DNA from 2 places in the Streptomyces sp. NPDC048441 genome. Region 2 is predicted to be linked to the other one. Evidence: riboswitches for the same ligand, from Rfam matches in the RefSeq annotation. Region 2 holds a riboswitch; the other holds the start of a gene.
The links. A riboswitch is a leader RNA that binds a small molecule or an ion and turns the genes downstream of it on or off. The one in region 2 is predicted to bind glycine.
Positions count from the first base shown of each region.

Region 1: it holds a riboswitch for glycine, as region 2 does, so the genes downstream of both, gcvT (glycine cleavage system aminomethyltransferase GcvT) here and gcvP (aminomethyl-transferring glycine dehydrogenase) in region 2, are expected to answer to the same signal.

Region 1 covers NZ_JBICXM010000020.1:102,759-107,680, reverse strand. The annotation lists gene glyA (serine hydroxymethyltransferase) at 1-387, opposite strand, end outside; gene gcvH (glycine cleavage system protein GcvH) at 426-803, opposite strand; gene gcvT (glycine cleavage system aminomethyltransferase GcvT) at 926-2,059, opposite strand; glycine riboswitch at 2,222-2,327, opposite strand; gene ACGFSB_RS35080 (AAA family ATPase) at 2,497-3,183, shown strand; gene ACGFSB_RS35075 (enhanced serine sensitivity protein SseB) at 3,254-4,057, shown strand; gene ACGFSB_RS35070 (enhanced serine sensitivity protein SseB C-terminal domain-containing protein) at 4,177-4,922, shown strand, end outside.
Region 2 covers NZ_JBICXM010000022.1:8,920-13,841, reverse strand. The annotation lists gene gcvP (aminomethyl-transferring glycine dehydrogenase) at 1-2,638, opposite strand, end outside; glycine riboswitch at 2,836-2,933, opposite strand; gene ACGFSB_RS35880 (PRC-barrel domain-containing protein) at 3,099-3,479, shown strand; gene ACGFSB_RS35875 (DNA polymerase IV) at 3,531-4,922, opposite strand, start outside.

The DNA.
Region 1 (4,922 bases), on a different contig from region 2:
GTGGGTGAGGTGGCCGCCGTGCGCCAGGTCCAGGCCGAGGATCGTGTCGCCGGGCTTGGCGATCGCGAAGAGGGCGGCCTGGTTGGCGGAGGCGCCGGAGTGCGGCTGGACGTTGGCGTACTCGGCGCCGAACAGGTCCTTGACCCGGTCGATGGCGATCTGCTCGGTGACGTCGACGTGCTCACAGCCGCCGTAGTAGCGGCGGCCGGGGTAGCCCTCGGCGTACTTGTTGGTGAGGACCGTGCCCTGGGCCTCCATGACGGCGACCGGAGCGAAGTTCTCCGAGGCGATCATTTCCAGGGTGGACTGCTGACGGTGGAGCTCGGCGTCGACGGCGGCGGCGACGTCCGGGTCCAGCTCGTGGAGAGGGGTGTTGAGAAGCGACATCAGGTGGTCCCTAAGGGTCTTTAGTTGCCGGAAGGCTCTTAGTTGCCTGCGAGCTCGGTGTATTCGGCCGCGGAGAGCAGGTCCTTCGGCTCCTCCGAGATCCGTACCTTGAACAGCCAGCCGCCCTCGAAGGGGGCGGAGTTCACCAGCGACGGGTCGTCCGCGACGTCCTGGTTCGCCTCGGTGACCTCACCGGTCACGGGGGAGTACAGGTCGCTGACGGACTTCGTCGACTCGAGCTCGCCGCAGGTCTCGCCCGCGGTCACGGTCTCGCCGACCTCAGGGAGCTGGGCGTAGACGACGTCACCGAGCGCGTTGGCCGCGAACTCCGTGATGCCGATCGTCGCCACACCGTCCTCGGTGGCCGAGAGCCACTCGTGCTCCTTGCTGTAACGCAGCTGCTGGGGGTTGCTCATGACCTGAATTCTCCTGTACGCGGGTGGGTGCTGCGGAACGGGAAAGATGTGCGTGGGGTCACTTCCGGGGTACCACGGGGGCGGAAGCGTCACCAGCGGGAGTCGCTACAGCGCTAGAAGTGTCACTTCTGGCGCTTGTAGAACGGCAGAGCCACGACCTCGTACGGCTCGTGCGTGCCGCGGATGTCGACGCCGACGCCCTCGGTGCCGGGGGGCGCGTGCTCCACGTCGACGTATGCGATCGCGATCGGCTTGCCGAGCGTCGGGGACGGGGCGCCGGATGTGACCTCGCCGATGACCTTGCCGTCGGCGACCACGGAGAAGCCCGCGCGCGGGACGCGGCGGCCTTCGGCGATCAGGCCCACCAGCTTGCGCGGGGGAGCGGTCTCGGCGCGCTCGGCGGCGGCCGCGAGCGCCGCGCGCCCCACGAAGGTGTCGGACTGCGAGGTCTTCTCGAACTTCACGACCCGGCCGAGACCCGCGTCGAACGGCGTCAGCTCCGCGGTCAGCTCGTGCCCGTACAGCGGCATACCCGCCTCGAGACGGAGCGTGTCGCGGCAGGAGAGCCCGGCGGGGACGAGGCCGACGGACTCGCCGGCCTCCATGAGCGCGTTCCAGAGCTTCTCGGCGTCGCCGGGCGCGACGAAGAGCTCGAAGCCGTCCTCGCCGGTGTAGCCGGTGCGGGCGATCAGCGCGGACACGCCCGCGACAGTGCCGGGCAGGCCCGCGTAGTACTTCAGGCCGTCCAGGTCCGCGTCCGTGACCGACTTCAGGATGCCGGGGGACTCGGGACCCTGGACGGCGAGCAGCGCGTACGCGTCGCGGTCGTCGCGGACCTCCACGTCGAAGCCGTCGGCGCGGGCGGTGAGCGCGTCGAGGACGACCTGCGCGTTCGAGGCGTTGGCGACGACCATGTATTCGGGGGCTTCGGGCTCGCCGAGCCGGTAGACGATCAGGTCGTCCAGGATCCCGCCGTCCTCGGCACAGATCATCGTGTAGCGGGCGCGGCCGACACCGACGGAGCCGATGTTGCCGACCAGCGAGAAGTTCAGGAAGTCCACGGCCGCCGGGCCGCTGACCGTGATCTCGCCCATGTGGGAGAGGTCGAAGAGACCGGCCTTGGTGCGGACGGCGATGTGCTCGTCGCGCTCGCTGGCGTAGCGGAGCGGCATGTCCCAGCCCGCGAAGTCGGTCATGGTCGCGCCGAGCGATCGATGCACGGCATCGAGAGCTGTCAGACGGGGGGCGGTACTCATATGTGGAACTCCCAGGGCATGACGGGCGAGGTCGATCCTCCCCATCTGTCATCGGAACCTGAGAGGTTCATCACGACCCGTCTGTATCAGTACGTCTGTATCAGGGGGTCGTGACTTGCACCTTGGGTGGAGCCGCCGGGGCGGCCCGCTTTTCAGATGTGCCTCGCCCGCGCGGTACGGGGCCTGAGAGATTCAAGGGAGGGACTTGCTCCTTCGGCGCCCCGGTGCGTCGTACGACGGCTACCGGGAACTCTCCCGCGCGGATTCAAGCGGCCTGTATGGAGTTTGCGCGCCCATCATTGCACGCGCCCGCGTCACAGGGCAGTGCAAGGCCCGCTGTGCTGTTCCGGGGAAACCCCGGGCCCGGCGCTGTTGTGCCGCATTACCTTCTCTTTACACTTGCCGGGGAAGCTGCGGGAAGCAGATACGTGACCGCTATGGGGAGGCCGATCACGGTGCGCAGGACGAGTTTCTACGCGACCAACACGGGGGTGGCCCTGCCCAAACAGGCCACCGCCCCCACCAGGGAGAGCTGCGGCCCCCTGCCCGCGGCCGTCGTCCGGGACCTGCGGCAGCGGACGGGTCACAGCCCGCACCGGCTGACGTTCGGCGCCGGCGACCTGATCGTCGTCTCCGGTCTGCCGGGCAGCGGCAAGTCCACGCTGATGCGCAGAGCCGTCGCGGGCCCGCGCATCGACTCGCAGGACACCCGCGACCGCTGGGCACTGCGTATGCCGCGCCTGCTGCCGTACGCGGTCTACCGCCCCCTGGTGCGCCTCGCGCACTACGCGGGCCTGCGCCGCGCCCTGCGCTCCGGCGACGGCGTCGTGGTGCACGACTGCGGCACCCAGGCGTGGGTGCGCCGCTGGCTGGCCCGGGAGGCCGCGCGGCGCGGCACGACGCTGCATCTGCTGCTGCTCGACGTGGAGCCGGACACCGCCATAGAGGGGCAGCTCGCGCGCGGCCGTGGCGTGTCGCGGTACGCCTTCGCGCGCCACCGCAGGACGGTCGGCCGCCTCGTCGGCGCCGCCGAGCGGGGCGATCTGCCGCGCGGCTGCGGCTCGGCGGTGCTCATCGACCGGACGGCGGCAGGGGTGCTGCGGGGGATCGGCTTCGGTGGTTGAGCCGTCCGTCACGTTAGGGTCGTGCCGCAGGCAGAGCGGGACCGAGCAGGGGTTAGCAGGGGTTAGAGAGATGGACATTCCGGCGCAGGCGCACGCCCATCCGTACGGGGGATGGCCGGGCAATGAACTCGAAGAGGTGCTCGCGGCATCCCTCGGCGCGCCCGGCGGGCCGCAGGTCTCCGCGGGGGCCCGCATCGTGGAGGTGCTCGGCCGCAGCCACCTCTGGATCCCGCTGCCGAACGGAGGGGCGCCGGACAGCGGCACCCTCGACCTGCCCACGCTGGAGATCGAAGGCCAGGCGTACGTCCCGGTCTTCAGCTCCGAGCAGCAGTTCCAACAGGCCACGGGCGGCCGGATGGGCTGCACCGTGGCCCCCGCGGTGGAGTTCGCGCGGGGCCTTCCCCCGCAGCTGGGCATCGCGGTCAACCCGGACGGCACGGTCGGTGTCCCGCTGCCGCCGCCCGCGGTCGCCGAGCTCTGCCGGGGCGGGCGCACCCCGCTCGACGGCCCCGCGAGCGGCGGTCGCGTACGCCTCTTCGAGCCGGACTGGCAGCACGACCCGGTGGACTTCCTGTCCGCCGCCGCCCGTGAGTTCGAGGCCATCGGGGTCGTCCTGAGCGCCCGCCGCTGCCTGGCCAGCGTCGAGGGCGAGGACCCCACGCTGTTCGTCGGCATCGAACTGGCCTCCTGGGAGGGCAACGCGCGCGACCTGCCGATGGAGGCCGTGGGCAGGGCGCTCGGGCACGCTCCGGTGCCGTGGCCGGTGAACCTCGTACTGCTCGATGTGGCCCAGGACCCGGTGGGGGACTGGATGCGGGAGCGGGTGCGGCCCTTCTTCGGGCAGAGCCCCGGGCGAGAGCACGGACATGTGTAGGTACGCGGGTGAGGGCGCCGTACGTCAAGTCGGTGTCAGGATCGCCGCTTAAGCTGGTTTCATGACCCGGGGCCATCAGGCGATCGGGTCAGCGGGTCATCGCGAAGGGGCGGTTAAGGGTGAGTGCGTCGGGCACGGCTGCGGCCGGGCAGGTCGAGCACATGCTGCGCCAGGTGACGCCGGGGCGCTACGACGCCTACGAGGCGCTCCTGCGGGCGCTCGCCGCCGACCAGCTCTGGATGCTGCTCTGGCACGGCCAGGCCGGATCCCCCGACGCCCAGTACGGGAACATGGAGGTCGAGGGCCTCGGGTACGCGCCGTGCGTGACCTCCGCCCAGGAGCTCTCCGCCAGTGGCTGGAACCGCTCGTACGAGGTGGTCAGCGGGCAGGACATCTCCCGCACCCTCTACCCCGACCACTACGGCCTCTGGCTCAACCCGCACGCGCCGGGCGGCGGCGTCGGCATCCCCTGGCTCGACCTGCGCCGCATCGCGTCCGGCCTCGACCTGGTGCCCGCCGGACCGCTGCGGCTCACCGAGCCGGCCATCGAGATCCCGCAGTTCTACGCCCTGCTCACGCAGAACGCCCACCGCACCCCCGCGATCCGCTCGCTGCGCCGCGCCTGGGTGCAGCCCGCGCTCGGCGCGCCGTATCTGGCCATCGGCCTCGATGTGTACGACACGTCGCCGCATTCGGTGGACGGGGTGCGCACGATGATGCAGCAGTCGATCGCGGCCGTCCCCGAAGGACTGCCGGTGTCGACCGTCGCGATGTCCGACGGTTACGACCCGATCGCCATGTGGCTGCGCGCGAACGCCCGGCCGTTCTACGACCGCGAGGCCCAGGCGGCCCCGGCGCCCGCGGG
Region 2 (4,922 bases):
TGGCGATCATCGCCTCGCAGAACCGGTCGATCTCGACCAGGTCCTCGCTCTCCGTCGGCTCGATCATCAGCGTCCCCGCGACCGGGAACGACATGGTCGGCGCGTGGAAGCCGTAGTCGATGAGCCGCTTGGCGATGTCGTCGACGCTGACGCCCGTCGCCTTGCTGAGCGGCCGCAGATCGATGATGCACTCGTGCGCGACGAGACCGCCGGGGCCGGTGTAGAGCACCGGGTAGTGCGGCTCGAGACGCTTGGCGATGTAGTTCGCGGAGAGCACGGCGACCTGGGTGGCGCGCTTGAGGCCCTCGCCGCCCATGAGGCGTACGTACGCCCAGGAGATCGGCAGGATTCCGGCGGAGCCCCACGGCGCGGCGGAGATCGGTCCGACGCCCGTCTCGGGACCCGCGGCGGGCTGCAGCGGGTGGTTGGGCAGGTACGGAGCGAGGTGCTCGCGCACACCGACCGGGCCGACGCCGGGGCCACCGCCGCCGTGCGGGATGCAGAAGGTCTTGTGCAGGTTCAGGTGCGAGACGTCGCCGCCGAACTTGCCCGGCTGGGCGAGGCCCACCAGGGCGTTGAGATTCGCCCCGTCGACGTACACCTGGCCGCCCGCCTCGTGCACCTGGGCACAGATGTCGGCGACGTGCTCCTCGAACACACCGTGCGTGGACGGGTAGGTGATCATGAGCACGGACAGCTCGTCGCGGTGCTTCTCGATCTTGGCGCGCAGGTCGTCGACGTCGATCTCGCCGTCGTGGCTCGTCTTCACGACGACGACCTTCATGCCGGCCATCACAGCGCTCGCGGCGTTCGTGCCGTGCGCGGAGGACGGGATGAGGCAGACGGTGCGCTGCTCGTCACCGTTGGCACGGTGGTAGCCGCGAACGGCGAGCAGTCCGGCCAGTTCACCCTGCGAACCGGCATTGGGCTGCAGCGACACCTTGTCGTACCCGGTGACCTCGGCGAGCCGCTCCTCCAGCTCACGGATGAGCGTCAGATAGCCCTGCGCCTGCTGGGCCGGGGCGAAGGGGTGCAGCTGGCCGAACTCGGGCCAGGTGACCGGCTCCATCTCCGTGGTGGCGTTGAGCTTCATGGTGCAGGAGCCCAGCGGGATCATGCCGCGGTCGAGCGCGTAGTCGCGGTCGGCCAGCTTGCGCAGGTAGCGCAGCATCGCGGTCTCGGAGCGGTACTGGTGGAAGACGGGGTGCGTCAGGTACTCGTCGGTGCGAAGGAGGCCGCCGGGGAGCGTGTCCTGGGTCTCCACGTCGAGCGCCTCGACGTCGGCCTCGACCCCGAACGCGGTCCAGATCGCGGTCAGTTGCGTACGCGTGGTGGTCTCGTCGCAGGCGAGGGACACCTGGTCGGCATCGATCTGGTGGATGTTGACGCCACCCTCGCGGGCGGCGGCGACCAGCTCCTCGGCCTTGCCGGGCACCCGCACGGTCAGCGTGTCGAAGTACGCGCCGTGCACGACCTCGACGCCACCGGCGGTGAGGCCCGCGGCGAGCAGCGTGGCGTAGCGATGGGTGCGCCGCGCAATGGACTTGAGCCCCTCCGGGCCGTGGTAGACGGCGTACATTCCGGCCATGACGGCGAGCAGCACCTGAGCCGTACAGATGTTGCTGGTGGCCTTCTCGCGGCGGATGTGCTGCTCACGGGTCTGCAGCGCGAGCCGGTAGGCCTTGTTGCCGTCGGCGTCGACGGAGACGCCCACGAGCCGCCCCGGCAGGCTGCGCGCGAACGACTCACGCACCGCCATGTAACCGGCGTGCGGCCCGCCGAAGCCCATCGGCACACCGAAGCGCTGCGTGGTCCCGACCGCGATGTCCGCGCCGAGCTCACCGGGCGAGGTGAGCAGCGTAAGGGCGAGCAGGTCGGCGGCGACGGAGACGATGGCACCGAGCTCGTGCGCCTGCTCGATGAGGGGCTTGATGTCGCGTACGGCACCGGAGGCACCCGGGTACTGGATCAGTACGCCGACGACACCGCGCTCCGCGACATCGGCCGGGATGCCGTCGCTCAGATCGGCGACGACGACCTCGACACCGGTCGGCTCGGCGCGCGTCTGAATGACGGCGATGGTCTGCGGGAGCGCATCGGCATCGACAAGGAAGACACCGTTCTTGACCTTGCCCATGCGCCGCGAAAGCGCCATGGCCTCGGCGGCGGCGGTGCCCTCGTCGAGCAGCGAGGCACCGGAGGTGGGCAGTCCGGTCAGCTCGGCGACGACGGTCTGGAAGTTGAGCAGCGCTTCGAGGCGGCCCTGTGAAATCTCCGGCTGATACGGCGTGTATGCGGTGTACCAGGCCGGGTTCTCCATGACGTTCCGCAGAATGACGGGCGGAGTGAAGGTCCCGTAGTAGCCGAGCCCGATCATGGAATCAAGTACTTCGTTACGGTCCGCGAGGGAGCGCAGCTCGGCGAGGACCTCGGCCTCGGTACGGGCTCCGGGGAGATTCAGCGCCTCGGCGTTCTTGATCACATCCGGCACCGCGGCGGCGGTCAGCTCGTCGAGCGAGCCGTATCCCACCTGCGCGAGCATCTTTGCCCGTGCTTCCACATCGGGACCGATATGCCGCTGCTCGAAGGGAATGCCCTGCTCGAGCTGGGAGAGCGGAATACGAGGGGTGGCGGTCATTGCGGAGGCCTCCTGGTCTGACGCGACCTGCGAGGGGCACCACGGCACGGGTGCCCGGACGGCCTCCCCCTCTGTCATGTCAACCTGAGAGCTTCACCGGGCCGCGCCCCGCGAGAGGCGCCGTCCCGGCTTTCACCGTCGGTGAGGATGGGTTCCGGACGTGCCCGCCCGACGCCCGCCCTACTTTCCAGAGTGACCTCGTCCGTGCGGTACAGGGGCCTGAGAGATTCCGGGGAGGAGTTGCTCCTTCGGCGCCTCCGATGTCACCACCGGAGAGCTCTCCCGCACGGGGTCAGCAGCCATGTGCCAGCCTACCAGCGAGGACCGCGCCCGATCCCTCGAGTGGCCGCTTGCCCCGATGTGCTCTTTCGTAGTGAATACGAACGAATAATGATGAGTTACGCCTCACTTCGATGAGTTACGCCTCACTTCGACAAGCCGCGACCAGTTGGAGGGCACCGTGCAGACCGACATCGATCCGCGCAACTTGATCGGCCGCAAGGCGTTCGACCGGGACGGGGCCAGGATCGGCACGATCGACGAGGTGTATCTCGACGACGCCACCGGCACCCCGGAGTGGGCGGCCATACGCACGGGCCTGTTCAGCCGGGACGCGTTCGTCCCCCTGGAGCCCAGCGAGCTCACGAGCGAGGGCACCCTGCGCATCCCCTTCGAGCGCGCCCTGATCAAGGACGCCCCCGACTTCGGCGTGGGCCGCCACCTCTCCCCCGAACAGGAACTCCAGCTCTACCACCACTACGGCCTCGACATCACACCCCCACAACCCACCACGCCCCCGGACCAGGACTTCGGCAAGATCGCGGGCCAGGAAGACACCTGACCCCACACCGCCGGGCGCCACCGTCCCAAAGGGGCTCCCAAGGAGGCACCGCTAACCCGACGGACACCGCTCCGCACTCTCCGCACCAGGGCCCGCAAGACCCTCCTCCGTGGGCTCCACCAGCGGCAACGGCTCCGCGGGAACAAGCTCGGCGTCGTCCACCCGGAAGGTCCGCACCCGCCCGGGAGGCGACACAGGCGTCTCGAACCGCACCGTCACCCGCCCTAGCCCACTCCCCTGCACCCAACCGTGCCCGTAGGCGGCATGGCGCACATCGTGCCCCGCGACCCACCGCCGCGCGGCAAGCGGCACCTCATCGACGGACGACTCCTCCACCGCCTGCGCAGTCTCCTGGGCCGCCTCCCCCACAGCCTCGCCCTCCCCCTGCTCAGAGCCCTCGGCCAGAGCCCGCGCCTGCGCGAAGAGATCCTCCTGCGTGTAGTCGGCAAGCCCCGTGACACCCACCCCCAGGAGCCGCACCCCTCCCGTGGTGTCCACGGACTCGAGGAGCCGCGCGGCAGCCTCCCGCACCACCCCGGCGTCGTCGGTGGGCCCACGGAGCGTCTCGGACCGTGTCAGCGTCGAGAAGTCGAACCGCCGCACCTTGAGCACGATGGTCCGCCCCGAGTGCCCCGCCGCCCGCAGCCGCTCCACACACCGGTCGGCGAGCCGCGCCACCTCGCCCCTGACCCGTACCCGGTCATGAATGTCCACGTCGTATGTGTCCTCGACGCTGACCGACTTGGTGTCCCGCTCGGCCACCACAGGCCGCTCGTCCCGTGCGAGCGCCATCGCGTACAGCGCGCTCCCGTGCGACTTCCCCACGAGCCGTACGAGCTCGTCCTCGCCCGCCCCGGCGATCTCCTCCACTGTCGTGATGCCGCCCCGCCGCAGATGGTCCCCGGTGGCGGGCCCGACACCGGGGAGTGTCCGCACCGACATCGGCCCGAGCAGGTCCCGCTCGGTTCCCGGCACTATCAGCCGCAGACCATCCGGCTTGGCCTCCTCCGAGGCGATCTTCGCCAGCATCTTGGAAGCGGCAAGCCCCACCGAACCCGTAAGCCCGGTCACCGTCTTGATGTCGACCCGCAGCCGCTCACCGACCACCCGCGCCGACGCCGCGTCGTCAGCGACACCCCCCGCCTCCAGGTCGACGAAGGCCTCATCCAGGCTGAGCGGCTCCACCAGTGGCGACAGCTCCCGCAGCAGCGCCATCACCTGCTCGCTGATCTCCCGGTAGAGCCCGAAGCGCGGCACCAGATAGGCGGCGTTCGGCGCAAGGCGTCGCGCCTGACCCATGGGCATCGCCGAGTGCACCCCGAACTTGCGCGCCTCGTACGAAGCCGTGGCCACCACGCCACGCGGCCCGAGTCCGCCCACCACCACGGCCTTCCCGCGCAGGCTCGGCTTCGCGGCCTGCTCGGCAGACGCGTAGAAGGCATC